Regions from separate parts of the Ensifer sp. Root954 genome, predicted to be linked through region 1. Evidence: predicted binding sites of a transcription regulator. Region 1 holds the regulator's gene; each other region holds the start of a gene.
What was found. Region 1 encodes LexA, which represses DNA repair genes until DNA is damaged. Its sites were predicted from a motif close to TGTTCNNNNTGTGTTCNG; they were not measured.

Region 1 (10,177 bases):
CTGCAGCATGAAGCAGCAAGCGAAGGGCGGATCACCGTGCTCGACGGCGATGTCACTGACCCTGCCGACATGGAGCGGGTGATGGCGGCGATCGAATATGATCACGGGCACCTTTCGCTCGTGGTGCTGAACGCCGGGGTCGCGCTGCCGGTGCGCGGAGACGAGCTTCACCGCGAGGCCTTCGAGAAGAGCTTTGCCGTCAACCTCAACGGCGTCGTCAACTGTCTCTTGCCGGCGGTGGACCACATGAAGACGCAGGGGTACGGACACATCGCCATCGTCTCGTCGGTGGCCGGCTACGGCGGACTGCCGACCAGTGCCGCCTATGGCGCCACCAAGGCCGCGCTGATCAATATGGCGGAAAGCCTGAAGTTCGATCTCGACCGGCTCGGCGTCCGGCTGCAGATCATCAGCCCCGGCTTCGTCGATACGCCCGGGACCGCGCGCATTCGCTTTCTGCGACCGGCGCCGGTGAACAGTGAAGAGGCGGCAAGGCGCATCGTTGCCGGCCTGAAGTCGCGAAGGTTCGAAATTGCCTTCCCACGCCGGTTTGCCTACGCGGTGAAGCTCATGGACCTGCTGCCCTACAGCCTCTATTTCCGCCTGCTGAACTGGCTGACCCGCGGTAAGGCGGAGGCCATGGAAGGACAGAAGCGTGCCGGACCCGGCGGGCGCCCGCGTCAGGCGGTGTGAAGCACCAGCACCGCGCCGAAGATGAGCGCCAGTCCGACCCAGCCGATCGGCTTCAGCTTCTGACCGAACAGCAAGCGGCCGCAGATGGCTGTCCCGAAGATCCCGGTTGCGCCAAGTACGGCATAGGCGATGGCGAGCTCCATGCCCTTGATGGCTTCCGCCAGGAAGGCAAAGGCGGCGAGCACCAGCAGAATCGAAAGGATGCCCCAGCCGCGGCGGGCGAACCCTTCCGATTTCGTCGAGGCGAGGTTGGCCGCAATATCGAGGATGCCGGCCACGACCGCGAGAACGAAGTAGATGCTAGGCGCGCTCATCGGCGGCTCCTTCACGCGCTGCCTCGTCCTCGTCATGATACTCGCCGGCATTGACGAGCAGGATGCCGACGATCGCCATCGAAAGCCCGAGCATTTCGCGTCCGGTCAGCACATGGCCGAAGACGAAAACCGAAACCAGGGTGATGATGGCGACGCCCGAACCTTCCCAGATCGCATAGGCGACGCCGACCGATATCGTCTTCACCGCCTTTGCCAGGAAGACGTAGGAGAGTGCGATCGAGACATACATGACGATGTGGCCGAGATAGGAGCCGCTTTCGGAAGCGGCCTTCATCACCGTCAGGCCCACCACTTCGGTCGCGATGGCGAGCGCGAGGAAAAACCATGCAAGACGCATGCTGTACCTTTGAACAGAAACTTGGATCGACCGCCTCTTAAGCGCTACGGGTGACGCGGTAAAGACGCGCCGTGCGCTTCACTCGAAGACGATCTGCCGGACGTCGATGTTGCGGGCACGGAACCCGGCCTCGCAGTAGTAGAAGTAGAACTCCCACAGCCGCTTGAAGCGCAGGTCGAAGCCGAGCGGCTCGATCCTGTTCCAGACCGCCCAGAACCGCTCCCGCCATTCGCCGAGTGTGCGGGCATAGTCGACGCCAAAGCCGAAGTCGTTGATCATCCGCAGGCCGACATTGCGGCCAAGCTCGACCAGATGCTCGCGCGTTGGCAGCATGCCGCCCGGGAAGACGTATTTCTGGATGAAATCCGGATTGGAACGATACTCCTCGTAGGATTCGGGCTTGATCGTGATGATCTGCAGTCCGGCCTTGCCCCCGGGTTTCAGGCACCGCTTCAGCTGCGAGAAATAGGTTGCCCAGAATTTTTCGCCGACGGCCTCGAACATCTCGATCGAGACGATGCGGTCATAGGTACCCTTTTCTTCACGATAGTCCTGGAACTTCAATTCGACCCGGTCGGCAAGGCCCGCACGCTGCATGCGTTCGCGTGCGAAGGCCAGTTGCTCGCGGCTGATCGTCAGCCCCGTGACCTTGCAGCCGATTTCCGCTGCCGCAAATTCGGCAAAGCCGCCCCAGCCGCAGCCGATCTCAAGCACATGATCGCCGGTGCGCAGGTTCGTCGCTTCCGCGAGCGCGCGGTATTTGGCTTTCTGCGCTGAGCGAAGATCATTGGCGCCCGTTGCATAAAGCGCAGACGAATAGGTCATGCTCGGATCCAGCCATTCGCTGTAGAAGGCGTTGCCGAGGTCGTAATGGGCCGAGATGTTGCGGCGCGCGCCGGAGTGGGTGTTGGCATTGCGCCAGTGCAGGAACTTGTCGAAAAGGCGCAGGAGCCCGCGCGCACGGTTCGGAAAATTCCTGCCGATTTCGGCATTGACGAGGAACAGTTCGAGAAAGGCGCCGACATCGGGACTGTCCCAGTCGCCGTCGATGTAGCTTTCCGCAGCCCCGATGGTGCCGCCCGAGATAGCACGCTGCGGCAGGTTCCAGTTGTTGAGGTTGAGGATGGCGCTGGGGCCGGCCCTGGCGCCTTTGATCACCAGCCTGCGGCCGTCTGGCGTGGCGAGCATCAACGTTCCCACCTGAAGGTGCACCAGGGCGCCAAGCACCATGCGCGCCTTGAGCGGAAATTCCCGCACGGCCGTCGCCAGATTTTCGGAAGATAGCTCCACCGCACCGGCAAATGCAGCAAAATCGGCTTCCAGGTTACGCATACACCACCCCCTCAGCTGTTGCATCCGTAACGTGAGCCTAGCCGCAATCGGGCGGGACGCCAACTGAGGAATTCTACCGGAGGCTCTACGTCTCTTCAGAAACTCCCGGTGCGCTTGTGATCTGCCGGAAGGCTGCCAGTGCCCGATCGCGGGCAAGGGCATGGTCGACGATCGGTTTCGGGTAGGTCGTGCCGAGTTCGATGCCGGCTTCGGCAAGGGTCGTGGCGGGCGCTGCAAAGGGGCGATGGACATAGCGCGGGTGGAGGCGCTCCAGCTCCGGCACGAAGCGTTTCACATAGAGACCGTCGGGATCGAATTTCTCCCCTTGCAGGAGCGGGTTGAAGATGCGGAAGAACGGTGCGGCGTCCGCGCCCGATCCGGCGACCCATTGCCAGCTTGCGGCATTGTTGGCCGGATCCGCGTCGACCAGCGTGTCACGGAACCAGGCTTCTCCCTTGCGCCAGTCGACGAGCAGGTCCTTGATGAGAAAGGAGGCGACAATCATGCGAACGCGATTGTGCATGTAGCCGTGGCGCCATAGCTGGCGCATGCCGGCATCGACGATCGGATATCCGGTGAGCCCGCTGGTCCATCGAGTAAAATCGTCCTCGTCGTTCAGCCAATGGAAGCGGTCGAATCGACGGTCGAGGTTGCGGCGGCCAAGCTCAGGATAATGAAACAGCAGATGATAGGAGAATTCGCGCCAGGCGAGTTCCTTGCGGAAGGTGGCCGCCCCTTCGCCGCTATCGGCCTGGGGCCCAGCTGCCGCATGCCAGGCCTGCGCCGGCGAAATTTCGCCAAAGGCGAGATGAGGCGAGAGCAGGGATGTGCCATCCGCGTCGGGAATGTCGCGGCAGCGTTTGTAGGCGTCGAGCTTCTCATCGACGAATTCTTCGAGACGGGTGGCCGCACCGTCTTCGCCCGGCGTCCAGACCTCGCTGAATGTCGCCGCCCAGTCCGGTTTCGTCGGCAGCAGCGACCAGTCGTCAAGGCGTTCCGATCGCGGCCATGCTCCCGGGGCTGCGATATGGCGCGGCCGGTCGATCGGCGGTGCCAGCTCGTTTTTCAGTTCGAGCGCGCGCCAGAACGGCGTGAACACGCGGTAGGGGCCGCCCGTCGTCGTCAGCAGCCGCATGGGCTCATGCAGCAATTGTCCTGCAAAGCTCTCCGCGATGATTCCCCGCTCGGCCAGCGCCTTCTTGAGCGCGGTATCCGTGGCGATGCCGTTCGGGTCGTAGCGCCGGTTCCAGTAGATGCGCTCCGCACCGCTTGCGTGCGCAATCTCGACAATCACGTCAAGCGGCGCGGCTGATCGAAGAACGAGGCGAGAAGCGTGCCGCGCGAGACTTGCGCCCAAGGCCTCGAGCGAATGGTGCAGCCACCACGCCTGCGCCGCCCCGAGCGGACCGTTGCCGCTGTCGGCGGGTTCGCGAATATAGAGGGGAATGACGGCTGCCTCGCCGGCGGCAGCCGAGAGGGCGCGATTGTCGGCCAGGCGGAGATCCTTGCGGAACCAGACGATGATGGGCGGCGCCGCGGCCTTTGTCATGAAGAACCATCGGGAGGTTGGGGATTGATCACCTGGAGAACATAGGTGCAAAATGAAAAAGAGCCATTCGCATCGCTGCAAATGGCTCTTTTAGAAAGTGGCTCCCCGGGCCGGATTCGAACCGGCGACCTGTCGATTAACAGTCGAATGCTCTACCGCTGAGCTACCAGGGATCATCCGCGCCGCTGTTGTGCTGTGCGCTTCAGAAGTGAGGCTGCTAATACGCATGCTTTTCTGATTTGCCAAGCGCTTTTTTCAAAAAAAATGACAAGTTCCGTTGCGAGGCTGTGGAGAAGTCCCCAATTGTGGGAAAACACGCCGGATAGGGAATGATGAATAAAAACAGGAAGCAGACGCATTTCGGCATTGATCCGCAAACACGACAGATCGTGCTGGGCAAATGGCGTATCGCGCTGCCCGACTCTCCGCTGCTGCGCATCCTGCTGGGTTCGCTGCTGGTGTTCTGCGGTTTTCTCGGTTTCCTGCCCGTGCTGGGCTTCTGGATGATACCGTTGGGCCTGATCGTGCTTTCCCACGACATTCCCTCGGTTCGCCGCCGCCGTCGTCGTCTGGCCGTCTGGTGGGCGCGCTGGCGCGGGAAGGCCAACTCCTCGAACGGCTCCTGAGCCGGACGCCGATTTAACGATCTTGTTGTCGAGGCAGGGCGGTCGGCAGTTTTCGGTTCCTCGCGGCCGTCCCGTACCAATTCCGAATCTCTCAACAAGGGCCGTGGCCGCGCAGGCGAATGACCGGTTCCTCGCGGTCTTCCCCTCTGTTGGGGTGCCCTCGAAAACTTTTCGGCAACCCATCAAACGCATAATGCGGTCTCGAATCAGGATGGGGACCGATGGCCAAAGCCACTACGAAACGTCGACGCCGCAGTTCGGGCCGAAGCACCAGCAAACAGGGCGGCATGGCGCCGTGGTATCTGGCCGCAGCGCTCACCCTTGGCGGCGTCATGGCCTACGACCATCGCGCCGAGTTGCGGCACTGGCCGGTGGTTTCGGATGTCATGGCCCTTGCATCGCGATCGGAAACGAAGCCGAAGCCTCAGCGCGCGGTTCCTGAAGCGCAGGAGCGCGTTGCGCAGCAGGCGGATAGGCACAAACCAAATCCGAAGCCCAACCCGGCGACGAAGGTTGTCCTGGCCGCCCCGGTGCCGTCGGTGAATGTCGGCGTCACGCCGCCAACCCCTCTCGTGCGGCCCAATGAAGAGGTGAAGACGGCATCCATCCGTACCGATCAGTTCTATTTTTGCGGCATTCGCAACGACAACTGCGTGATCGATGGCGCGACCTTCGTCTTCCATGGCGAGACGATCCGCGTCGCCGATGTCGATGCACCGCGAATCCGCCAGGCAAGCTGCGACAAGGAGCGTTCGCGCGGCTTCTACGCCAAGCAGCGCCTGCGCGAATTGCTGAATGCAGGCGACTTCAGGCTGATCTCGGCGGGAGGGCGATCAGATGCCAAGGCCGGCGAGAAACTGCGCCTGGTCACCCGCGGTGACCAATCTCTTGGACGTGTACTCGTTTCCGAGGGGCTCGTGCGGCCGTGGGAAGGGCGCCCGACGCCCTGGTGCTGAGATCAGCTGGGAGACGATCGGCGGACATCGTCGATCGTTCTGTGGAAAGTATCCGTCCTGCAATTCGACGGCGCGTTTTTCAGAAAATGCCTCTTGCGGTTTTTCTGCAATCATTCTAAATCCGCGCCAACGCTTGGTTATCCGAGCTGTGAGGCCTCGTGGCGGAGTGGTGACGCAGAGGACTGCAAATCCTTGTACCCCGGTTCAATTCCGGGCGAGGCCTCCAATAATCTCACCTCGTTAAATTTGGTTTGGCGTTCTGCCTTAGGGCAGCGCGGTAAAATTCGCGACACGTCCGCGCAAGCCACGTCTCCTATGCCTCCGTCGGATCTTATCGCTTCGGTGAATTCGGTAGAGGGGGAACGATGACTCCGCTGAGATCAACCGCATCGGTAGCGTCCGTCAACATTAAGAACGGAGGCAATGGCATCAATGAAAAAGAGACTGATCCTGACGGCGTTGGCGTGTTTTGCGGCGACCGCTATGGAGGCGCGCGCGGACGACCTGGTTTTCCAGCTGAAGAACAACACCGGCGCGGTACTGACGAATTTCTATACGTCGCCGGTCGGCGTCAATGAATGGGAAGACGATGTTTTCGGTCGGCAGGTCCTGAACCCCGGCGAGAGCATGGAGATCACCATTGCCGACGGGCGGGACGTCTGCAAATACGACATGCGATTCGAATTCGAGGAAGGCTCGGCCCTCGATACGACCGAGGACACGCAGGATCTCTGCGAACTCGGCGAATACACGATCCACGAATAAGCGATCTGGATTTCAGGTCGCCTTAAATGGAAAGAGCCTCGCCACTTTCAGTGGCGAGGCTCTTTTGATTCGGCGTTCTGCCTGGAATTCAATGGTAGCGGCGGATCAGCCCGACGAGCTTGCCCTGGATTTTCACGCGATCCGGTCCGAAAATGCGCGTCTCGTAGGCGGGGTTGGCCGCTTCGAGCGCAATCGACGCGCCCTTGCGACGGAAGCGCTTCAGCGTCGCTTCCTCGTCGTCCACGAGCGCCACGATGATGTCGCCGGGATTGGCCGAGTTGCCGTTGCGGATGATCACCGTGTCGCCATCGAAGATGCCGGCCTCGATCATCGAATCGCCCTTTACTTCGAGGGCGTAATGCTCGCCGCTGCCGATCATGTCGAGCGGAACGGTAATGTCATGGGTGTTGTTCTGGATCGCCGAGATCGGCACGCCGGCAGCGATGCGGCCCATCACCGGGACGGAAACAGACGTGCTTTCGGCGACCGGCGCCGGCTTCGGCGTGGCAGGAGCGGCGGCCGGCGGCTTTCCGAGGCTGCCCTCGATCACGCTCGGCGAGAAGCCTCTGCGCGGCTGTTGCTGGCCGGCGGCGTAGGCTTCCGGAAGCTTGATGACTTCGAGCGCGCGCGCCCGGTTCGGCAACCGGCGAATGAACCCGCGTTCTTCGAGCGCCGTGATCAAACGGTGAATGCCGGACTTCGACGCCAGGTCGAGCGCATCCTTCATTTCATCGAAAGACGGCGGTACGCCCGACTCCTTCATGCGTTCGTGGATGAACAGAAGCAATTCCTGTTGCTTGCGGGTCAGCATGGCACGTCGCTCCAGAGGCGTGAAACAAATCAAGAACAGACACTATCTGTTCCATATGTGTTCCGCAAGTGCCTAAAATTCCGTGAATTCAGGCAATTGGCTGCTTCTGTGGGGGTCGATTGGTCACTTTTGCGGGAGCGGGGCGGTTTTCGGCGACGGTTGCGTCCCAAAACAGCGCCGGGCAGGCCGGTCGCGCGCGTGATTCGAACGAATCGCGGCTCTCTTCGCGGAGAGACTTAAGTCGCTTGCGAGGCCGAGCAGGCGTCTTCGAACTCCTTCACCGTCTCGGCGCTGTTGTCTTCCGGAAGCACTGCGTCGGCCGCATCGGTCGCAACGGGCGTATCGCCGTCATAAACGAAGGACTGGATGTAGAACGCGAGCGCGCCCTTCCAAACATTGCGTCCATCGATCTGATGGCACGGTACGGCCCGTTCGAAATCGGTCTGGAGTTCATCCACCGTCGCGGCACTGAGCTTGACGTCAGGCATATTGGGCGATGCGACTATCGAAGCGAGAAGCAGGGCGGCAAGCACGGTGATCGTCCACTTGATGAAGGGGTGGGACTAAGGGTTGGTAAACGATGTGAACCGCGCTTTCGTTCCGAAGTCCAGCAAGCATGGCGATCACTCTGCCATGTTCAACAGCTCTTTGCCCGCAGGCTGTGGCTGATTTGCGCCAGCCGCTCCATCTCGACCTCGTCTCGGCCGTTCTTCATGGACCGGCGCGGAGAATGCATCGGAGCTGCCAGCTTTCGCATCGGGCCTGGGGCGCGCAAAAATCCCTGCGGGGAAGGGCCTTCACCGTCTCGACAGGCCTCTAAAAAAAGATAACTTTGCGTGGAAAGTGGGGTGGTTGCATGCATAGATTGTCGTTGGTGGTGCTCGGCCTGTTGCTCACGGCTGGAGCGGCGTCTGCCGAAGAAGGGCGTTCGAATATCTGGAAACGGATCAACGCCTGGACGGTGGGATCCGATCCTTCCCTGGGAGGCTCGTGTTACGCGGCGACGAGCTATGACGCCGGCGCTATCCTTCGTATCGGCTTTTATCCGCGGGGATCGACGAACCTGGCGTTTCTTTCGATCGGCAATGCCGAATGGAAATCCATCGAGCCGCAGCGGGAATACGATGTTGCCTTGCAGCTCGACCGTGGTCGTCAGTGGCCGGCCGTTGCGTTCGGTGTTGATCTGACCGGCGCCAAGGCCCTTGTCGTCAACTTTTCCAACACCGACTTCTTTACCGAATTCGTTCGCAAGAACACCTTGGCGCTGGCCTTCGAGGGGCGCGTCGTCGCGAGCCTCAGCCTGCGTGATTCGATGAAGGCGGTAAGCGAGATGTTCAAGTGCCAGGAGGCGGTGAGCGCCTTGATCCCGAATGGCGGTCAGGGAGCGGCGAACGATCCCTTTGCGGGCGCCGGTGGCAATGCGCCGAACAACGATCCCTTTGCCGGCGGCGGCCAGACCAAGTCATCGAAAGATCCTTTCGCCATGTGATGGGCAGTCCGCTTGCCGCGGAGAGGTGAATATTCCTAAAATATTGCCTGGGATCGGCTAGGCACCCTCGACAGCGATGCGGGGACCTATCAAAATGCGGGCAAACGGGGGTTTTGCATGCGTAGATTGCTGGTCGGATTGGTAAGCTGTCTGATCGCCGCGGGATCGGCCGCGGCTGAGGAGTCCGAAATCATCAAGTGGAAGGATGTCGACGGCTGGACTGTTGCTTCCGACACCTCGATGGAGGGCTCCTGCTTCATCTCGTCGGTATTCGACGGCGGGGTCACCTTGCGCCTTGGGTTCTATCCCAAGGGCTCCGAGTCGCCGCTCTATATGAGCTTCGCCAGCGACGACTGGAGGTCGCTCGAGGTCGGCAAAGAGTACGACCTGACCTTCCGCTTCGACAAGACCGATCCATGGAGCGCCTCGGCGACCGCTGCCGGTGATGCGAGCGGAAAGTTTCTGTTCGTGAACGTCACCGACGCCGAGTTCCTGACGGGCTTCGTGCGCAAGCGGGCCTTGGCCATCGCGTTTGAAGATCGCGTCATCGCAAATCTCAGCCTGCGCGGCACCGGCCCGGCGGCCGACGAGTTGATGAAGTGCCAGAGGGCGGTCGACGAGATCATCGCCGACGAGGGCCGCAAGTCCAAGGAGAAGAAAGCCGACCCGTTCAATGCACCGAGCGAGAAGCGCTCGGCGCGGGATCCGTTCAGCCTCTGAAAACAGGTGGCCACGGGATCGGGCAGCGTTTCGCGAAGGCCGGACGGTGGATTAGCATGGCGGTGTCCCCAGAGAGACTCGAACTGGCGATCTGCTGATGACAAATCAGCCGCTGTTCCGATACCTCGGCAACCGGGCACCTTCTGATCGTTTTGGTGGAGCCGAAGGGAGTCGAACCCTCGACCTCCGCAGTGCGATTGCGGCGCTCTCCCAACTGAGCTACGGCCCCGTAGCATTCAGTCAACACGACCGGCGCCGATCCTGTCAATACGCGCGCCAGCGCGCCCGCTCGAACGCCGTTGCACGATCTGCGTTGTTCGATCCGGCCGGGCGCCGAAGGCAGTCGGTCTCTGAACCGCTTCTGCACTCCACCCATTGTCGAACTCTGCCGGCGGGTTTACGCTGCAACCTGACGATGGCGATACGTGAACCGCGTTGAAGTGTGGCGGTATACGCCAAGCAGGAAATGACGTCCGGGCACTGGCTGTGAGCGCCATGATGCTCGAGCCAATTACACGATTTTCGTATGTGAGATAGGCCCCTGCCGGCCCACTGTTCCCATAA
Region 2 (10,177 bases), on a different contig from region 1:
TAGGACAGAGGAATGCACATGAAAGCGGCGTCAGGCGAAACACTTCATCTGGGCGGGTCCAAAAGCGACGAGCGCTCCGTTGGTCTTTCGATGAAGCGCGGCTTTCTCGGCCGCTGTCCAGCGTGCGGCAGCGGCAAGCTGTTTCGCAGCTACCTCAAGTCGGTTGAGACGTGCGCGGCCTGCGGCGAGCGCATGGACCACCACCGCGCCGACGATTTCCCGCCCTATATCGTCGTCACGATCGTCGGCCACCTCGTGCTTGCCGGCTACATGGCGACCGACCTCATCCTTCCGCTCAACAGCTGGCAGCATCTCGCCATCTGGGCACCGATCACCGTCATCAGCTCGCTGGCGCTGCTGCAGCCTGTAAAAGGCGCCGTCATCGGCCTGCAATGGGCGCTGAAGATGCATGGCTTCGGCGGACACGAAGATGCGCCTGAGGACGTGCTGCCCCCGAGAGACGAACGGGCATGAGGCCGGCGCGGGAGACGGGCAACGAACCCAAGCCTCCGCGTCCCGCGACCATGCGGCCCCGGGATGCCGCTTCGATCATGCTGCTCGATCGCGTTGGCGGCCGCGTGCGTGTGCTTATGGGACGGCGCCACAGTGCGCACGCCTTCATGCCGGATCTCTATGTGTTCCCCGGCGGACGCCGCGATACCGGCGATCATCGAATTGGCTTCGGCTCCGATCTCCATCCCTCCGTCCTGCGAACGCTGAAGGTGGCCGGCGAGCGCGGACTGTCGGATGCCCGGGCGCGCGCGCTCGCGCTTGCCGCCCTGCGTGAACTTTACGAGGAAGCCGGCATCGCTATAGGCGCGCCGCTTCCTTCGGCCGAAGCTCCCGTTCCCTTTCTTCCCGATCTTGCAAAGTTGCGCTATATGGCTCGGGCCATCACCCCTCCAGGCAACACGAGGCGGTTCGATACGCGCTTCTTCGCCGTGTTCGCCGACGAGGCCGAAATCGATCCCACGCGGTTCCTGGACAGTCGGGAGCTTCAGGATTTGCAGTGGATCGATGTGAACGTTACTCCGTCGCTACGGATACCTGACATCACCGCGGTCATCCTCGCGGACCTCAGGAACGGACTGGACGCCGATCCTTCGCTGCCCTGCGAACGACCGGTTCCACTCTATACCTCGCGCCATGGGCGCTTCGTGCGCACATTGCTCTAAGGACCCGCGTCAGATGTCACAGCCATCGCCCGGTACGGCTGCACCGGTTGAGGAAATTCACTGGCGGTCGCTGATCGCGGCCGTTGCTGCCATCAGCGCGGTCGGCATCGCCATCGGCCTCGGCCTGCCGCTGCTTTCCATCATCATGGAGAAGCGCGGAATTTCCTCGACCCTCATCGGCTTGAATTCCGCCATGGCGGGCCTGGCATCGATGGTGGCCGCCCCCTTCACGACGAAGTTCGCCCACCGGCATGGCGTAGCGCCAACGATGCTCTGGGCCGTGCTGATCGCGGCCACCAGCGCGCTCGGCTTCTATTATATCACCAATTTCTGGCTCTGGTTCCCGCTCCGAATCGTCTTCCACGGGGCGATCACCGTCCTCTTCATTCTTTCCGAGTTCTGGATCAACGCGACGGCCCCGCCGAGCAAGCGCGGTTTCGTGCTGGGGATCTACGGCACATTCCTGTCGCTTGGGTTCCTGACCGGCCCGCTGCTGTTTTCGATCCTCGGCAGCGAAGGCCTCCTGCCCTTCCTCGTCGGCGGCGGCGTCATCCTCTTGGCATCCGTGCCGATTTTCCTCGCGCGCGACGAAAGCCCCGTCATCGACGAGAAGCCCGAGCGGCATTTCCTGCGCTACGTCTTCCTCGTGCCCACGGCAACGGCTGCCGTCTTCATATTCGGCGCGGTCGAATCAGGCGGTCTCTCGCTGTTCCTCATCTTCGGGACGCGGTCCGGTTTCAGCGAATCGCAGGCAGCGCTTCTGCTAACGGTCATGGGGGTCGGCAATTTCATCTTCCAGATCCCGGTCGGCATGCTCTCCGACAGGGTCAAAGACCGGCGCACACTGCTCTCGGCGATGACGCTGATCGGTCTTATCGGCGCGCTGTTCCTGCCGCTGTTGGTCGAGAGCTGGTTCCTGATGGCAATCGTGCTGTTGTTCTGGGGCGGCTGTGTCTCCGGCCTCTACACGGTCGGCCTCAGCCACCTGGGCTCACGGCTTCAGGGCGCGGATCTCGCCGCCGCCAACGCGGCCTTCGTGTTTTCCTACGCCGTCGGTACCGTCGCAGGACCGCAGGCGATCGGCGCGGCAATGGACGCCACCGGCAACAACGGTTTTGCCTGGGCGATCGCCGGCTTTTTCGGTCTCTATGTCGCGCTTTCGGTGGTCAGGATCGTTTTGAAACCAAAACGGTCTTGACTTTTCGGCCGCGATTTGTAGTTTCGCGCCAACCTTGCCCGTGGCCCGCAACCGGTTGTCCACGGCTTTCATTGTTACAAAGGCAGGACGACCATGGCAAAAGCCACCACCATCAAGATCAAGCTGCTTTCGACAGCCGACACGGGTTTCTTCTACGTCACGACCAAGAACAGCCGTACGATGACGGAAAAGATGACGAAGACCAAGTACGACCCGGTCGTCAAGAAGCACGTCGAATTCAAGGAAACCAAGATCAAGTAAGATCGCCGGTTTTCGGGAATTGAAGGGCGCCGACCGCAAGGTCAGGCGCCCTTTCCTTTTTAGGCCAATGCCTTGAGCATCTAGCGTAGGCGCTGAGTGAAACGGGTTCCACGCCAGGGGGAGGAAACGGCTCGCCCGCCCCTGCTCTTCCCCCAGAATCAAAACGCCGCCCCGAAGGCGGGACGGCGTGTCGGAAAGGGGGTCGGCTGGCCTCTGACTGCGGCACGAGGATTCCGCGGACGCCAAAAGCCAACCGACCGACCCCACGACCCAGGAGATGCGGCGGACCTGAGCATCATGGGGTAACGAATATCGCAGAAGGCTGGATGCCCCCTCTTTCATGAGCATCACCTGAAAATAAAAAAAAATCAACGAATTCTTAATGCGCGGAGCGGTGCCGCTCGGCGCATGGTTAATTCTGTATCAGACCTGGACAGGCACACTGCATGATCTCTGCTGCCACCCAAACTCCCCGGTAGCAACAGGTGACGCGAGAATACAACTTTGAATGCAGGCCGCAAGAGGCGGGCAAAGAAATTCCCTGGGGTGCTTTGAGGCCAGAAACGCAGCAGGCGCGGCTCAGGCGGCGGCTGCCACCACCCGATTTCGGCCTTCGTGCTTGGCCTGATAGAGCGCCGTATCGGCGCGCTTCAGCAGCGCTTCGGCCGTGTCGCTGCCGGGCCTGAGCGTGGCAATCCCCATGGACGCGGTGACCTTCAGGGGGCCGTCCGCCTGCGGGATCGCAAATGGCAGGCTTTCGATGATCGTGCGCAGACGCTCGGCGACACCGGCCGCCATTTCGGCTGACGTATCCGGCATCACCACGATGAACTCTTCACCGCCGAACCGGCAGGCAAGGTCGGCACCCCGCACCGTCGTGCGGATGCGATTGGCGAATTCCCGCAAGACTTCGTCGCCAACGTCATGGCCGTAGGTGTCGTTAACCTGCTTGAAGCGGTCGATATCGGTCATGCAGATGGACAGCGGCCGACCGCGCGCAGCAGCCCGATCCATCAGCAGTTTCAGGTGCGTGTCGAAATAGCGCCGGTTATGCAGCCCGGTGAGGCCGTCGGTGACGGCAAGCTCGATGGTTTGCTGCACGCTCGACCGCAGCCTGTCATTGCAGTGCTTGCGCCGGATCTGGGTCATCGACCGGGCAATCAGTTCATTGGGATCGACCGGCCGCATCAGATAGTCCGTCACGCCCAGATCGAGCGCGCGGACGACCAACTCGTCGCTGCCCTGCTCGGCGATCAGCAGGATAGGGATGAAACGGGTGCGCTCCAGCGAACGCAACTGCGAGCAGAGCCGCAACGGATCGTAGTCGTCGAAATTCGCATTGACGATGACGAGGTCGAAATTGTTCTCCGCCGCCTCGAACAATGCCGCCTGCGGATCGGAGATGACCGAGACCTCGGCAATCGGCTTGAGGGCGCGCTGTAGCCGCTCCTGCGACGAGCCGCGGCCATCGACGAGCAGGACGTTGCCGGGCTCGTCAGGCCGGTCCGCCCGGCCAACATCTTCAAGCCCGATCGTCTGCGCCGTCTGGGCCCGCAGGCGCAGCTCATCGCTGACGTTCTTCAGCCGCACCAGGCTCTTCACCCGCGACATCAGCTGCAGATCGTTGACGGGCTTCGTCAGGAAATCGTCGGCGCCGGCCTTCAGGCCACGCACGCGGTCCGAAGGCTGGTCGAGCGCGGTGACCATGACAACCGGGATATGTGCCGTCTTCGGGTTCGCCTTCAGCCGCTCGCAGACTTCGAAACCATCGAGACCGGGCATCATGATATCGAGCAGCACCAGGTCGATGGGCGTCTTTTCGCAGAGCGCCAGGGCGGCATAACCGTCACTGGCCGTCAGCACGTCGAAGTACTCGGCAAGCAACCGGGCTTCGAGCAGCTTCACATTGGCCGGAACGTCATCGACAACAAGAATACGCGCAGTCATATCAATTTTCCCGCCGCTCAGGCATCGCCCAGGTAGGTTTTGATCGTCTCAATGAACTTCGGTACGGAGATCGGCTTGGAGACATAGGCTTCGCACCCGCCCTGGCGGATCCGCTCCTCGTCGCCCTTCATGGCAAAGGCGGTCACGGCGATGACCGGGATGACGTGTAGCTCATCGTCTTCCTTCAACCACTTCGTCACTTCCAGACCGGAAACCTCCGGGAGCTGAATGTCCATGAGAATGAGATCGGGCCGATGCTTGCGCGCGAGCTCGAGCGCCTCCATGCCGTTGCGAGTCTGGATCGTCGCATAGCCGGAGGCCTCAATCAGGTCGCGGAAGAGCTTCATGTTCAGCTCGTTGTCCTCAACAATCATCACCTGTTTGGGCATGTCGATCCCTTGCTGTCCATCGTCACCTTGCAAGTCTCCTCAGGACAATTAACGTGCGGAGCCGACGACTCGACCCATTTCCTCAACGTCAGAGATAGGCCTATTTGGTTGAAAAATAGGTAACTCCGCACGTAAAAACCATACGGGGACAAACCATTGAAGAGCGCCGACGAAATCGCCATCGACATTCTCTCCTGGCTTGCCGGCGAGCCTGAGCTTCTGTCCCGCTTTCTGGCGCTGACCGGCACGGACCCGACGGCGTTGCGCAACGCGATTGCCGAACCCGGCTTCATGGGCGGGCTCGTCGCCTTTCTGATGGACCATGAACCGACCCTGATGGCATTCTGCACGGCGACCGGTACGGCGCCTGAAGACGTCGTGCGCGCCCATACGGTACTTTCCGGCCACGCAGGCTTCGAGGATTGAGGGTGGCAAACGCGCCGACAGTTCACAGCATCACGCCTGGAAACCGCCCGCTGATCGTCAGCGACATCGACGATGTCGTGCTTGAATTCATCAATCCGTTCAAAGCGTTCCTTGGGAGCTGTGGCCATGTCCTCCTGCCCCGATCGTTTCGCCTGACCGGCAACATCATCACCCACGCGGACGAGCAGCCGGTGACGGAGCCAGAGGTCAAGATCCTGCTCGACACCTTCTACGGCTCGCAGGATCGTTGGCAAACGCCCGCCGCCAAGGTCGTCGAGACCCTGGCCGCATTGTCGGAGGAAGCCGATATCGTCTTTCTGACTGCGATGCCGCCCCAGCACGCCGCGGTTCGTCGCGCTCTTCTTGACCGGCTCGGCCTGCCCTATCCGCTGCTTGCGTCCGAAGAGCCGAAGGGGCCGATCGTCCAAAAACTTCACGGCAGCCGTACCGTCCCCCTCGTCTTCATCGACGACATGCTTCGCAACCTGCGATCGGTGAAGGATCACGCGCCGACCTGCCTGCCGATAAACCTCATGGCCGACTCGGAGTTCAAGGCGCTCGCGCCGAAGCTCGACGCCGACATCCGCGCCGTCGCAGACTGGCCGGAGGCAGCCGCAGCCATTCGCGCGCACTTCCGCGGCTAGCCCGGATCGGCTGCCCGTCGGCGCAAATTCAGCCGCGCCGGCGCTGCGCAAGACGCGCCCGGTGATCCTTTTCAACGGCGACAATTGCATTGTGATTTCCAATCGCGCCTCCTTGAGACTCGCTAGAGTAGAGCTTAAGGTCGCAATGTTCAATATTTGTTCCCGATATGCCCGACAGCGCTGCTCACTCTCCAGGCTTCTGCCGCGACTGCCTCAAGGAACAGGCGGCGTCGGTGCGGCGCTGCCTTGCCTGCGGCAGCCCGCGCATTCTGCGGCATGCGGAGCTCTATGACCTGACGCTGGCGCACATCGACTGCGACGCCTTCTATGCCTCGATCGAGAAGCGCGACAACCCGGAGCTTGCCGACAAGCCGGTGATTATCGGCGGCGGCAAGCGCGGCGTGGTCTCCACCGCCTGCTACGTCGCCCGCATTCACGGCGTGCGCTCGGCCATGCCGATGTTCAAGGCGCTGGAAGCCTGCCCCCAGGCCATTGTCATCAAGCCCAATATGGAGAAATACGCCCGCGTCGGCCGCGAGGTGCGCACGCTGATGCAGGAACTGACCCCGCTGGTGCAGCCGCTGTCGATCGACGAAGCCTTCCTCGAACTCAGCGGCACGGAGCGACTGCATCACGATCCACCGGCACGCACGCTTGCGCGGCTCGCCCGCCGGATCGAGCAGGAAGTCGGCATCACCGTCTCGGTCGGCCTCTCCTATTGCAAGTTTCTCGCCAAGGTGGCGTCCGACCTTCAAAAGCCGCGCGGCTTTTCCGTCATCGGCCAAGCCGAGGCGCTGGAGTTTCTGCGCGAGAAGCCGGTGACCCTGATCTGGGGCGTCGGCAAGGCCTTTGCCGCCACGTTGGAGCGTGACGGCGTGCGCACGATCGGGCAATTGCAGACCATGGAGGAAGGCGACCTGATGCGGCGCTATGGCACCATGGGGCAGCGGCTCTTTCGCCTATCGCGCGGGCTCGACGAGAGAGCGGTCGAAATCGACGGGGAAGCCAAGAGCGTTTCCGCAGAGACGACGTTCAACGACGATATCGCGCGCTATGACGATCTGGTCACGCATCTGCGGCGCCTCAGCGAGCAAGTCGCCCACCGGCTGCGAAAGTCGGAACTCGCCGGCCAGACGGTCGTTCTCAAGCTCAAAACCGCCGACTTCAAGATCCGCACCCGCAACCGGCGCCTGGATAGCCCTACCCGCCTTGCCGACCGCATCTTCCGTATCGGCCTGCAGCTTCTCGAAAAAGAGGCGGACGGAACGAAGTATCGGCTGATCGGCATCGGCGTCAGCGATCTCTCCGCCCCGGATCTCGCCGATCCGCCCGATCTCGTCGATCCCGCGGCCACCAGGCGCGCTGCGGCCGAGGACGCGATCAACAAGCTGCGCGACAAATTCGGCAAGGCGAGCGTCGAAACCGGCTACACTTTCGGCACCAGAAAACGCGATCCGTGAGACCGCAAGCGTGCTTGCCCGAGCAGGCACGCTTCGCAAAGCGATCACGCAACCTTGATCGACAGCCCACACAGCAGGATGAATTCCTTAAAGATTGAAGGCTAGGCTTGTTCGCCAAGTCACGTGTTGGGTTGAGTGTATGGTATCGCGTTTCGCTCTCACCGCCAGCGTCGTCGCACTGCTTTTGTCGCCGGCTACCGGCTTTGCAGGCAGTCGCGGGCCGCTGCAGATCATCGTCTCGAAAGATCAGCAATCGCTCGTCGTCTATGACGGCGACGCTGTCATTGCGACATCACCGGTCTCGACCGGCAAGGCGGGCCACACGACGCCATCGGGCATCTTTTCTATCCTGGAAAAGCGGCGTCATCACAAGTCGAACATCTATTCGAACGCTCCGATGCCGTTCATGCAGCGGCTCACCTGGTCGGGCATTGCTCTGCATGGCTCCAACCATGTGCCGGACTATCCGGCGTCCCATGGCTGCGTGCGGTTACCGAGTGAATTTGCTGCCTCGCTCTACAAGTTGACCGAGCGCGGCGTGCACGTGCTGATCTCCGACCGGCAGATAACGCCCTTGGAGGTCAAGAGCGCCCTACTCTTCCGCCCGGCCCCGATCGATCTCCAGCCGCCGCTTTCCGACGTGCCGCTCAGACCGGCGATCAGCCAGGCCGGCGATGTGCCGGTGGAAGTGGCGATGCGGGAGCCGCCCGGCGGCGCCAATTCGGCGCGATCCACCGAGGAGCCGATCCGTATCCTGATCACCCGCAGCGATACCCGCGACACCATGCGCGAGGTTCAAACGTCCCTGGATTTCCTCGGCTACGCGCCGGGCGCGATCGACGGCCATGCCGGGCCGGCGACGATTGCGGCCCTGCGTGCCTTCCAGGCAAGCGAAGGCATCGACGGCGACGGCAAGCTGACACCGGACCTGACCGACAGGCTCCTGCGCAAGGCCGGACGTACGCCGCCGCAAAACGGCAAGATCCTCGTGCGGCAAGGGTTCAAGCCGCTCTTTGAAGCCGGGCTTACGATCGACAAGCCGGAAGAGGCGCTCGGAACGCATTTCCTCCAGTTCCGGCACAATGAAGAAGAAGGTGCCGAAGGCAAATGGTTCGGCGTCTCGCTCGAGAACCACCTGCCCGCCTCGACGAAGAAGCGGCTCGGCATCTCCACGGAGGCCGATCCCTTCGCCTATAACGGTATCCAGCGCACGCTGGCGCGCATGACGATCTCCGACAATGTGCGCAAGCGCGTGGAAGCGTTGCTCGCCGAGGGCTCGTCGCTCTCGATTGCCGATGTGGAAAGCGGTCTGGAGACCGGTCAGGGCACCGACTTCATCACCATCACCCGGACACGTCCCGGCGAATGATCCGCGAGACCGGCAGACAAGCACCCGGCGAGCGTCCCGCCGCCGGTCGATAGGTTCCAATCCGGCTCAATCGCCGCTCCACTGCAATTCAGCGGAGCCCCGCCTCGGATTACACCAGTTCGACGTCGATGACGCCCGGCGCCGAGCGCAATGCTGCAGCGATCTCCGGCGAAATCCGGAACTTCTCGTTCAGTTCAACCTCGATCTCGCGCTGGCCATTGTCCTTGATGACGACGAAGGAGACGAGCCCGTCGCCCTTCGTGTTGAGGTGCGAGGCGATCGACTTCAGCGGTCCGGAATCGCGCACATAGACGCGCAGCGCCTTCTGCAGTTGCAGCGATTCTTCTTCGAGCGAACGCAGCGTCTGGATGCGCAGGCCGATGCCTTCCGGCCGTTCTTCCGCAGCCACGGTCATGACCAGTGATTTGCCGGGCTCTAGCAGGTCTCGATACTGGTGCAGCATCTCGGAGAACAGTACCGCCTCGAACTGGCCGGAGGAATCCGAGAAGGCGATGATTCCCATCTTGTTGCCGGTGCGCGTCTTGCGCTCCTGCTTCGAGGTTACGGTTCCGGCGAGCCTTCCGGCCGTCGCCCCCTTCTTCACAGCGCCGGCGAAATCGCCGAAGGTCTGCACGCGCATCTTGGCGAGCAGCGCATTGTAGGTGTCGAGCGGATGGGCAGACAGATAGAAGCCCAGAACCTGGAACTCGCGGTGCAGCTTTTCCGAGGCAAGCCACGGCGTGTAGGTCGGAAGCGCAATGCGCTCCGGCCCGGTGGCCGCCCCTGCGCCGAACATGTCGCTCTGCCCGCTCGTCTTGTTTTCCTGAGCCCGCTGGGCAAACCCGAGAATACGATCGAGCCCGCCGACCAGCTCCGCCCGGTCGTAGCCGAAGCAATCGAAGGCGCCGGCGGCAATCAGGCTTTCAAAAACGCGACGGTTGAGCAGCTTGGGGTCGATCCGGAGGCAGAAGTCTTCGAGGCTTGCGAAGGCCTTGTCGCCTCGAACCTCGACGATGTGCTCGACGGCTGATTCGCCGACGCCCTTGATCGCTGCAAGCGAGTAATAGATGCGGCTTTCGCCCGTCTGGAAGTGCCGGAACGAGGTCTGTACCGACGGGGCGATCACCTCGATGCCCAGACGCTTGGCATCCTGGCGGAAGTCGTTGACCTTTTCGGTGTTGGACATGTCGAGCGTCATCGACGCCGCCAGGAACTCCACCGGATAGTGCGCCTTCATGTAGGCGGTCTGATAGGACACGATCGCATAGGCCGCCGCGTGCGACTTGTTGAAGCCGTAGTTGGCGAACT
Region 3 (10,177 bases), on a different contig from region 1:
CAAGGCTTTCGAGCGCGGCGACGAAGTCGCGCGGGCTGGCGGCAATCGCCAACTCCGGACGGTAGACGCGGCCGAGCTCGGAACTGTCAGGATGCACATGGACCAGCGTCTGGCGCGGGTAGGGGCTATCCATCAACGTATAGCCGGACGAGGGCATTTCCGAGAAGCGGCCGCCGATAAGCAGGATGAGATCCGCTTCCTTGACCTCTTTTGCCAGAGCGGGGTTGATGCCGATGCCGACGTCGCCGGCGTACATCGGGTGCAGGTGATCAAACAGCATCTGGCGACGGAAGGAGCACCCGACCGGCAGCTTCCAGCGTTCAGCGAAGCGCTGGAATTCAGCAACGCTTTCCGCTGTCCAGCGAGTGCCGCCGAGGACGGCGATCGGGCGCTTGGCGTTGCTCAGCATTTCGCCGAGCCGCTTCATCTGCGCCGGACCTGGATGACCCTCGACCGGCTGGTAGGGTTTGGCGGCGGGTGCCTCGGCGCTGCGGGTCAGCATGTCCTCGGGGAGCGTCAGCACGACAGGGCCGGGGCGGCCGGACGTGGCGACCGCGAAGGCGCGGGTGACGAATTCCGGAATGCGGGCGGGATCGTCGATCTCGCCCACCCATTTGGCGACCTCGGTGAAGGCGCGGCGGTATTCGATCTCCTGGAAGGCCTCGCGCTCGCGCGCTTCGCTCTGAACCTGGCCGATGAAGAGGATCATCGGGATCGAATCCTGCTTGGCGACATGGAGGCCGGCGGAAGCGTTGGTCGCGCCAGGGCCGCGGGTCACCATGCAGATGCCGGGCTCGCCGGTCAGCCGCCCCCAGGCATCCGCCATCATCGCGGCCCCGCCTTCCTGGCGGCAGACGAGCACGTCGATGTCGGTGTCGTAGAGCGCGTCGAGCACGGCGAGATAGCTTTCCCCCGGCACGCAGGCGATGCGCTTCACCCCGTTGGCGACGAGCGCGTCAACGATGAGCTGACCTCCAGTTTTCATGATATTCCTCCCGATGGTCTTTCTTTTGTTTTCAGATGGCTTTGTTGTCAGATGGCTGGCGACACCGGAGCGACGCTCGTGTCCTTGTGCACGCGGCGCTCGCGCCAGATGATGTAGAGGCCGGAGCCGATGATGATGGCGATGCCGAGCCACTTCAGCGCGTCGGGCAGGTCGCCGAAGACGAGCCAGCCGAAGATCGTGGCCGAAACGATTTCGAGATACTGCAGCGGCGCCAGCACCGAGGCCGGGGCGGCGCGATAGGCATAGACGCCGAGCACGCCTGAAATGGTGGCGGTGACGCCGACGCCGAGCAGGTAATACCAGGTGTACCCTTCTGGCCAGACCGGATCGAAGATGCCGGAACCGGTGCCTTCGCCGAAATAAAGCAGCACGAGACAGAAGAGCGCGCCCCAGACGCCGGCGTGAAACTGCATCGACCAGGGGTCCTCATTTTGCGCGACCATGCGGGTGACGAGCAGAAACACGGCAAGACCGAAGGCGGCCACAACAGGCAGAAGGGCGATCCAGCCGACCTCCTGCATGCTCGGCTGGATGACGAGCAGCGCGCCGAAGAAGCCGACACCGCAGGCGGTGTAGCGCCGCCAGCCGATCGTCTCCTTCAGGAAGATGCTGCCGAGGATCGTGAGGATGATCGGCTCGACGAAGAAGATCGCGATCGCGTCGGCGACTTCCATGACCTTCAGCGTGGTAATGAAGGAGAGCATGGTCACGACCAGCAGACCGCCCCGCAATGCGTGCAGCCCGGTCTTCTTCCAGGTGAGATCAAACAGGCTGCCGCGGACAAGCACGATCGGCAGGATGAAGACGACCTGCAGCAGAAAGCGCACGGCGGTGATTTCGGCCGAGGGAACGGTGGCGATCGCGAGCTTGGCGAAGATGTCGATCAGCGGCGACAGAAGCACCGAGATCACCATCAGCGTCAGCCCGAAGGAGATGCGGTTGTGGTCGGCGGCGATCTTGGGAAGCGACATGTCGGCCATGATATTTCCGGTCAGCGCCGCCCTGCGACGGCGCGCAGGCACCAGGCGGCAAAGTCGGCCGTCGCCTCGTCCCGGCCGAGTTCGTTCAGTGTTTCGTGGCGCATGCCGTCATAGACGGTGACGCTAACGTCGCTGAGACCGGCGGCTTTCATCTTCGTGCCAAGCCAGCGGACGGCGTTGCCCATCTCGGTCGACGGGTCAGCGCTGCCGCCGACGAGATGAATGGGCAGGTTTTTCCGGAGCCGCGCCAGCCGGTCGGGCCGGGCGCCATCGAAGGACAGGCGGAAAAGATCGAGCCAGAGCGAGACCGTCGCATCGAAGCCGCAGAGCGGGTCGGCGGCATATTTGGCGACCTCGGCATCGTCGCGCGACAGCCAGTCGAGATCGGTCTTGCGATCCTTGATGGCGCCGCCCCACATGCCGAAGGTGAGCTTGGTCAGAAGCGGGCTCGGCACGTCAGACCCTTTGAGCGCCTTTTCGATCTTCAGGATCACCTGTCCGCCACGGCCGGCAAGGCCCGGCCGGAAGTTGGAGTTCCAGACGGCAAGCGCATCGTAGAGGCCGGGATCGGTTTCGGCGGCATTGAGCGCGATCAGTCCACCCATGGAATGGCCGAAGAGGATGACCGGCAAGCCCGGATGGGCGGTGGTCGCAATCTCCCGCACTGCCCGGATGTCCGCGAATATCTTGTCGAGGCCGTCGCGGCTTGCGAACATCCCAAGCTGGGCGTCAGGCGCCCGCGTCGCGCCGTGGCCGCGATGATCGTGGGCATAGACATGGAAGCCGTGACCGGCCATCGCCTCGGCAAAGCGGGCATATCGGCCGGAATGCTCGGCAAGGCCATGGCTGACGAGAAGGATGCCGCGGGCTTCTGTGGTTGCCGGAAAATGCCGCCAGCTCAAGCTGGCACCGGTCGGGCTCTGATGCGTCTTCACCTGCCCGAACATCTCTACTCCCGGAAGCAATCGACAGACCTTTGAGATTTCAAATCGATTTGCGTGGCAAAGGCAATCGCCGCTTGTTGATCGTTGCGCATGAGGTCACAAGCGATTTGACGGTGCATTACATTAGGGGTTGCAATTTTCCCGTTTTGGGCGATATTTGTTCCCGTTTTGTTTTTGCGGGAGGATATCATGGTCCGTTTTTGTAAAGCGATATCAGGTTCTGTGGCGGGCATCCTGGCAGCGCTGACGCTGTTGCTTGCGTCCGGCGCCTTTGCAGCCGGTGAAGACGCATCCAAGGGTGCTCCGCCGGCAAGTTCAACCAGCCGCACCGACTATGTGCTGGCGGTCAGTTGGCAGCCCGGTTTCTGCGAGACGCGGCCGCAACGCAAGGAATGCGAGAGCCAGACGGCGGAACGCTTCGATGCCACCAACCTCTCGCTGCATGGCCTGTGGCCGCTGCGCAAGAGCTATTGCGGGGTCGCGGCAGAAGCGCGGGCAACCGACCGCAAGGGCAGCTGGCTGGAGCTGCCGAAGCTTGCCATGGCCGACGACACCGCGGCGCGGCTGCTTATCGCCATGCCCGGCGTGCAATCCGGTCTCGACCGGCACCAGTGGCTGCGAAGCGGCACCTGCCAGAGCGGCTCGGTCGACGACTATTTCTCGGTGCAGCTGCGCATGCTGGAAGAGCTCAACCGCTCGGCGGTCGGGGCACTTTTCCGCCAGCGTGTCGGTGCGGAACTCGATGAGGCGGCGATCAAGCAGGCCTTCGACCAGAGTTTTGGCGCTGGAGCCGGCGACCGGGTGCGCATGCGCTGCCAGACCGTGCAAGGCCGCAGCATCATCACCGGGCTGACGATCGGGCTCACGGGCGATGTTATGAAGGCTGCGAGCCTCGGGCCGCTGATCCAGGCCGCAGGCACGACCGAGTTCAAGTGCGCCAAGGGTATCGCCGATACTGCCGGTCGCGGGTAGGGTGTTTCGCCCGGTCGGCCATGTCAGCGCCTTATGGTGCGGCCTTGACTGCGCGGGCTTAGGCGCCTTCCGGGAAAGCCTGCCGGGCGTTCCGATGGCGATGTTCGTTTTGGGATAGGGCGGGGGCGGATGCCTTTGATCATTGCCCCCTTCCTATAATTCGCCTACATAGCGGGCAAATTTCCTTATCCCTGCGGAGCATTCCCTCATGGCACGTCAGTTCATCTATCATATGGCCGGACTTAATAAGTCCTACGGCGCGAAGAAGGTTCTTGAGAACGTTCATCTGTCGTTCTACCCGGATGCCAAGATCGGTATCCTCGGCCCGAACGGCGCCGGTAAGTCGACGGTTCTGCGCATCATGGCCGGCCTCGACAAGGAATTCACCGGCGAGGCCTGGGTGGCCGAAGGTGCGACCGTCGGATACCTGCCGCAGGAGCCGCAGCTCGATCCGACGAAGACGGTGCTTGAAAACGCCATGGAAGGCGTCGCCAAGAAGAAGGCGATCGTCGACCGCTACAACGAACTGATGATGAACTATTCCGACGAGACGGCGGAAGAGGGCGCCAAGCTCCAGGATATCATCGACAGCCAGAACCTCTGGGATCTGGAAAGTCAGGTCGAAATGGCCATGGAAGCGCTGCGCTGCCCGCCGGGCGACGCGGAAGTCACCAACCTGTCGGGCGGTGAAAAGCGTCGTGTCGCGCTCTGCAAGCTGCTGCTCTCGCAGCCGGACCTGCTGCTCCTCGACGAACCGACCAACCACCTCGACGCCGAGACGATCGCCTGGCTCGAAAAGCACCTGCGCGAGTATCCGGGCGCCGTGCTGATGATCACCCACGACCGTTACTTCCTCGACAACGTCACCGGCTGGATCCTCGAGCTCGACCGCGGCCGCAGCATTCCCTACGAGGGCAACTACTCGGCCTACCTGGTTGCGAAGGCCAAGCGCATGCAGCAGGAAGGTCGCGAAGAGGCGTCCCGCCAGAAGGCGATCGCTCGCGAACAGGAATGGATCGCATCCAGCCCCAAGGCTCGTCAGGCCAAGTCCAAGGCGCGTATCCGCTCCTATGACGAACTGGTCAACGCGGCGGAAAACCAGCGTCCCGGCGACGCGCAGATCATCATCCCGGTCGGCGAACGTCTCGGCCAGGTGGTCATCGAGATGGAAGGCGTCACCAAGGGCTATGGCGATCGCCTGCTGATCGACGGCCTGTCGCTGAAGCTGCCGCCGGGCGGCATCGTCGGCATCATCGGCCCGAACGGCGCCGGTAAGACGACGCTCTTCCGCATGATCACCGGCCAGGAACAGCCCGACAGCGGCTCGATCCGCATCGGTGATACCGTGCACCTCGGCTATGTCGACCAGAGCCGCGACGCGCTCGACGGCAACAAGACCGTCTGGGAAGAAATCTCCGGCGGTGCTGAAGTCATCAAGCTCGGCAAGCACGAGATGAACTCGCGCGCCTATTGCTCGACCTTCAACTTCAAGGGCGGCGACCAGCAGCAGAAGGTCGGCAACCTCTCGGGCGGTCAGCGCAACCGCGTTCACCTCGCCAAGATGCTGAAGAACGGCGGCAACGTGCTGCTGCTCGACGAACCGACCAACGACCTCGACACCGAGACGCTGGCAGCGCTCGAAATCGCGCTCGAAAACTTCGCCGGTTGCGCCGTTATCATCAGCCACGACCGCATGTTCCTCGACCGCCTGGCAACGCACATCCTCGCTTTTGAAGGCGACAGCCAGGTCGAGTGGTTCGAAGGCAACTTCGAAGACTACGAGAAGGACAAGATCCGCCGCCTCGGCCCGGACTCGGTCAACCCGAAGCGCGTCACCTACAAGCGCCTGACGCGCTGATTTCAGCCGCCGCCATATCGCGGCGCTGGACCTTGCTGCGTCCGTTGAAGCGGGCGCTGCAACATTTGTTCTAGGAACGGGCGAGGCGCAGGCTTCGCCCGTTTTCCTTTGTCTCCTGACCTGAGGCGAAGACCAGCTGTCGCTCGGTTGCGCGCCAGGGTCTGTTCGTCGCTTGGCCCGCGCGGGGGATGAACGTGCGGGACGCTCCAAGGGTCGGCGTAACGATCAGCTCTGCGGTTGCCGTCCCGATGGCGGGCGCGAACGGGCGTTTGCAGGTTTGTCTATCGCTGCGGCGAGATGGGCTGTCGGATGACGCGTACCTGGGGCGGCACAGACGCGGATAGTGTGGCGTCCCAACACCGGGAAGGGCGCCGGGTTTGTCACGGTTGGGTGGGGCTGCCCTCATTCCGGTCGTGAAGTCGGCCTACTAGCGGGACCTTCGCAGGTCTACTGACGTGCCGCCCGAGACATCGTTTGTGGCGCATGGCGTCCATACACAAGCCTCTGTTCCGCCGGCGGCATTGTTTGGCCTCTCCGCGCAAATCCGCTTGCGTCACCACCGCAAATCACATAAACATATCTTTATGTGTTGATGGGGATCGCTATGGCTCTGCAGAGAGAACTGGGTCTGGATGCGTTGGTGGACGTGCTGAAGGCGGCGGGCGAGCCGACCCGCATGCGTCTCGTCGCGCTTCTCGCCGCCGGCGATCTGACCGTCACCGATCTTACCGAAATTCTCGGTCAATCGCAGCCACGCATTTCCAGGCATCTGAAGCTGCTGGCGGAGGTCGAGCTGATCGACCGCTACCAGGAGGGCGCCTGGGCCTATTTCCGCCTCCGTCAGGACGGTGCCCGGGTCGGGCTCGTGCGGGCGATGCTGGCTTCCGCCTCCGCCGACGACGCGGTGTTGGCGCGTGATGCAGCCCGGCTCACCACCTTGAAGAAGGCGCGCTCGGAGAAGGCGCAGGCCTATTTCAGCCGCAACGCCGCCGGCTGGGACGAGCTTCGCCGCCTGCATGTCAGCGAGCGTGACGTCGAGGCGAAGCTGCGCGAAATGGTGGGCGACGAGCCGGTCGAAAGCTTGCTCGATCTCGGCACCGGCACAGGCCGCATCCTGCAGCTGTTCGAGGGCCTCTATCGGCGCGGTATCGGCGTCGACGCCAGCCGCGACATGCTTGCGGTGGCGCGCTCCAATCTCGATCGCGCCGGCATCACCAAGGCGTCGATCCGCCATGGGGACATCTTCAACCTGCCGCTCGACGGCCAGGCCTTCGACCTCGTCACCATTCACCAGGTGCTGCATTTCCTCGAAGAGCCGGAAGCCGCGATCGCGGAAGCCGCGCGCATGCTGATGCCGGGTGGACGGCTGGTCATCATCGACTTCGCGCCGCACGGGCTTGAGCATCTGCGCGACGAGCACGCCCATGCGCGCCTCGGCTTCTCGCACCAGGCGATGGCCGATTGGCTGGCGAAGGCTGGCCTTGTGCTCGAGAAGACCACGGATCTTTCGCCTGAGGGGGCGAATGATGGAAAATTGACGGTGACGATCTGGCTCGCGCGTGATCGGCGGGCCATGAACGAGAATGAAACGCCGCGGCCGCGTGTCCAGGCGGGGGGAGTATAATAATGACGGCACAGACGCTTTACCCGGCCGAACGCGGCAATCTCCGGCTCTCCTTCGAATATTTCCCGCCCAAGACCGACGAGATGGAAGCGCAGCTCTTCCAGACGGCAGACGACCTTTCGGTCTTCGGTCCGGCCTTCATCACCGTCACCTACGGCGCCGGCGGCTCGACCAAGGCGCGTTCGCTGACGACGGTCAGGCGCTTGATCGCGGAAAGCGGCTTTGCCAATACCGCCGCGCACCTGACCTGCGTCGGCGCGCCGAAGGCGGAGGTCGATGCGGTGATCGACGAATATCTCAGCTTCGGCGTCCGCCACTTCGTGGCGCTGCGCGGCGATCCCCAGGGCGGCATCGGCAGCACTTACCAGCCGCATCCCGAGGGTTACGCCAGCAGCACCGACCTCGTGCGGGCGATCCGTGCGCGCGGGGACGACATCGAGATTTCCGTCTCCTCCTATCCGGAGAAGCACCCGGAAAGCCCTGACGTCGCCGCTGACATCGACATGCTGAAGCGCAAGGTCGATGCGGGCGCAACCCGGGCCCTGACCCAATTCTTCTTCGACAACAATGATTTCGAGCGCTACCTCGAACGAGTGCGGCGCGCTGGCGTCAACATCCCGATCGTGCCGGGCATCCTGCCGATCAACAATCTGGCGCAGGTGCAGAAATTCGCTGGCCTCTGTGGCGCCACCGTGCCGGAGGCGATCGTCACGCGGCTCGTGCATCTCGAGGACCAGCCGGTCGAGCGCTTCAAGGAGGCGACCCACATCGCCGCCGAGCAGATCGTCGATCTCGCCCGGCGCGGCGTACGCGATTTCCATATCTATTCGATGAACCGCACGCCGCTGGTGACAGCCGTGCTGGATCTCGTCGGTTTCGAGCGGGCCTCTGTGGAAGCGGTGGGCGCGATCGATGCACCGCGGATGGTGGCGGCCGGCGCGGCCGCCTGACCTTCGCTCGCACCTTGCGACGGGCAAGGTGCGCTTCGCCATGTTGAACTTCCGAATGGCTGCGAACGCGCCGCGTGTCCTGGCAGACAGAGGTCGCCGCCGCGCTTTGGTATGGCTCCATGCCTTTTGGGGTCTCTTCGGCTGCGGTCGCAGCAAGCGTCCCGATCGCTACAGCATCCACCAAAAAGGAAAGCGCCCGAAGATCGATCTTCAGGCGCTTTCTCGTTTGTCGCAGCGTCTAGACCTTATGCTCTCTTGGCGGTCTAACTGGCTTGGTGCTGCAAAATGGTTTCCCGGAAATTTAAGTCCCTATTCGGTTTGGACTCTCAGCGGCCGCTCCTCAGATGAAGAGCATCGTGGCCACGAATACGAACGCTGCACTGATCATGATGACATTCAGCGAATGTGTAAGGCCCATGGAAGACCCTCCCTGCGTTAACGCGTTAAAACATAGGGCGAAATCACGACACGTTAAAGGGAAACTTGTGCTGCAGTGCGAAATGCGTGAGCCGGCGCTGCCTTATTCACAGGCCTATAGTTCTGATTTTATTTAAGTTTCCAGGCTGCCACATTTTTTTCACAATCGCTTCAGCAAGGTTAATATAAACGTTTGTTACCGTGCGTGAGTGGCCCGGAGCGGGACGAAAATCGGCCGTCGATTCCCCCGCAAACCATGTCTTTTTCACGCGGTGCGAAGCACTCAAGGTGTGTGGGCTTTTCCTGTAACCGACCACGATCAGACGTCAGGCGACCCGCCTGAAACGCAGGATTCGACCGTCGAGCACGGCAAGGCCAAGGGCGATCAGCACCATGCCGGCAAAATCGGCCGCCTGCAGCGTCTCGCCGAGAAAGAGGTAGCCGAGCAGGATCGCGCTTGGCGGCACCAGCAGGGTGACCAGTGAGGCATTGGTGGCGCCGGCCGCGCGCATGATGCGGAAAAAAAGGATGTAGGCATAGGCCGTCGAAACCAGCGCCAGGCCGAGGATCGACAGGATCACCTCGACGGGCGGCATCGGCAGCAGCCAGGGCGTGTCGGTAAAGGCGGCCACCGGCAGCGCGATCAGCGTCGAGGCGGTCAGCTGGCCTGCGGCCGTCACGGGAGGCGCGAGATCGCGGAAGCGTTTGCCGTAGGTCGCCGCAAAACCATAGCTGATGGCGGCAAGCACCGGCAGCAGCAGCGCCCAGAGCGGCACGCTGCTTGTGGTGCCGAAGAGACCGGCAACGGCGCTCGGCCCGATCAGGACGACGGTGCCGGCGAGCCCGAGCAGACAGCCGGCGATCTTGGCGGAACTCAGCTTCTCGTCCTCGGTCGCCATGTTGGCGATGATCACGGTCCAGACCGGGGTCGTGGCGTTGAGGATCGCCGCCAGTCCGGCGCCGATGTGGGTTTGTCCAAGGAAGATGAAGGCGTGTGGAATGGCGTTGTTGATCAGCCCCATCAGCGCGAATTCGCGCCAGCGGCCGGCAAGCGCCTCGTACATGCCGAAGCGGCCGCGGATGTAGATATGCAGCGCCAGGGCTGCCAGGCCCAAACGCAGGAACACCAGCGTGAAGGGCGGCACATGGGCGACGGCAACGCGGGCGAAGAAGAACGATCCGCCCCAGATCAGGCCGAGCAGGGCAAGCAGCGCCCAGGTCCCGGCGCTCATCTGATTGCCATCGACGGTGCTTCGCGCATTCATGGTGATGCCTATCCGTGCTGATTGCGTGGTGGCGTCAGTCTCCCTCCGCCGGGTGGACGCCATGGCGCAAGCGCCTGGTTACCGCTCCCGGATCGGTTGTGCTCCGACACAGGATACATAACCCGGCACGCCCGGCGGAACCACCCGGTTCTTGCGGCGAT

Region 2: ASE71_RS17630 (DNA polymerase IV) is a predicted target of LexA. The motif match lies at 6,187-6,204, and genes of this name have one in related genera.
Region 3: ASE71_RS19955 (ribonuclease T2) is a predicted target of LexA. The motif match lies at 3,089-3,106, and genes of this name have one in related genera.

Annotation. Positions count from the first base shown of each region.
Region 1 is NZ_LMJM01000014.1:54,336-64,512, reverse strand. It holds gene ASE71_RS07615 (SDR family NAD(P)-dependent oxidoreductase) at 1-693, shown strand, start outside; gene ASE71_RS07610 (SMR family transporter) at 681-1,007, opposite strand; gene ASE71_RS07605 (SMR family transporter) at 994-1,365, opposite strand; gene ASE71_RS07600 (SAM-dependent methyltransferase) at 1,444-2,697, opposite strand; gene ASE71_RS07595 (cryptochrome/photolyase family protein) at 2,783-4,246, opposite strand; tRNA gene ASE71_RS07590 (tRNA-Asn) at 4,345-4,419, opposite strand; gene ASE71_RS07585 (hypothetical protein) at 4,579-4,872, shown strand; gene ASE71_RS07580 (thermonuclease family protein) at 5,094-5,828, shown strand; tRNA gene ASE71_RS07575 (tRNA-Cys) at 5,981-6,054, shown strand; gene ASE71_RS07570 (hypothetical protein) at 6,252-6,593, shown strand; gene lexA (transcriptional repressor LexA) at 6,682-7,404, opposite strand; gene ASE71_RS07560 (hypothetical protein) at 7,641-7,937, opposite strand; gene ASE71_RS07555 (hypothetical protein) at 8,261-8,893, shown strand; gene ASE71_RS07550 (hypothetical protein) at 9,011-9,613, shown strand; tRNA gene ASE71_RS07545 (tRNA-Ala) at 9,767-9,842, opposite strand.
Region 2 is NZ_LMJM01000023.1:743,037-753,213, reverse strand. It holds gene ASE71_RS17670 (DUF983 domain-containing protein) at 19-474, shown strand; gene ASE71_RS17665 (NUDIX hydrolase) at 471-1,175, shown strand; gene ASE71_RS17660 (MFS transporter) at 1,189-2,373, shown strand; gene rpmG (50S ribosomal protein L33) at 2,467-2,634, shown strand; gene ASE71_RS17650 (PleD family two-component system response regulator) at 3,214-4,581, opposite strand; gene ASE71_RS17645 (response regulator) at 4,599-4,970, opposite strand; gene ASE71_RS17640 (DUF3572 domain-containing protein) at 5,127-5,396, shown strand; gene ASE71_RS17635 (hypothetical protein) at 5,399-6,040, shown strand; gene ASE71_RS17630 (DNA polymerase IV) at 6,208-7,500, shown strand; gene ASE71_RS17625 (L,D-transpeptidase family protein) at 7,640-8,869, shown strand; gene dnaE (DNA polymerase III subunit alpha) at 8,979-10,177, opposite strand, start outside.
Region 3 is NZ_LMJM01000025.1:143,769-153,945, forward strand. It holds gene ASE71_RS19940 (thiamine pyrophosphate-binding protein) at 1-985, opposite strand, end outside; gene ASE71_RS19945 (DMT family transporter) at 1,033-1,986, opposite strand; gene ASE71_RS19950 (alpha/beta fold hydrolase) at 1,998-2,933, opposite strand; gene ASE71_RS19955 (ribonuclease T2) at 3,120-3,902, shown strand; gene ettA (energy-dependent translational throttle protein EttA) at 4,111-5,760, shown strand; gene ASE71_RS19965 (ArsR/SmtB family transcription factor) at 6,365-7,384, shown strand; gene metF (methylenetetrahydrofolate reductase [NAD(P)H]) at 7,387-8,334, shown strand; gene ASE71_RS19975 (DMT family transporter) at 9,078-10,016, opposite strand.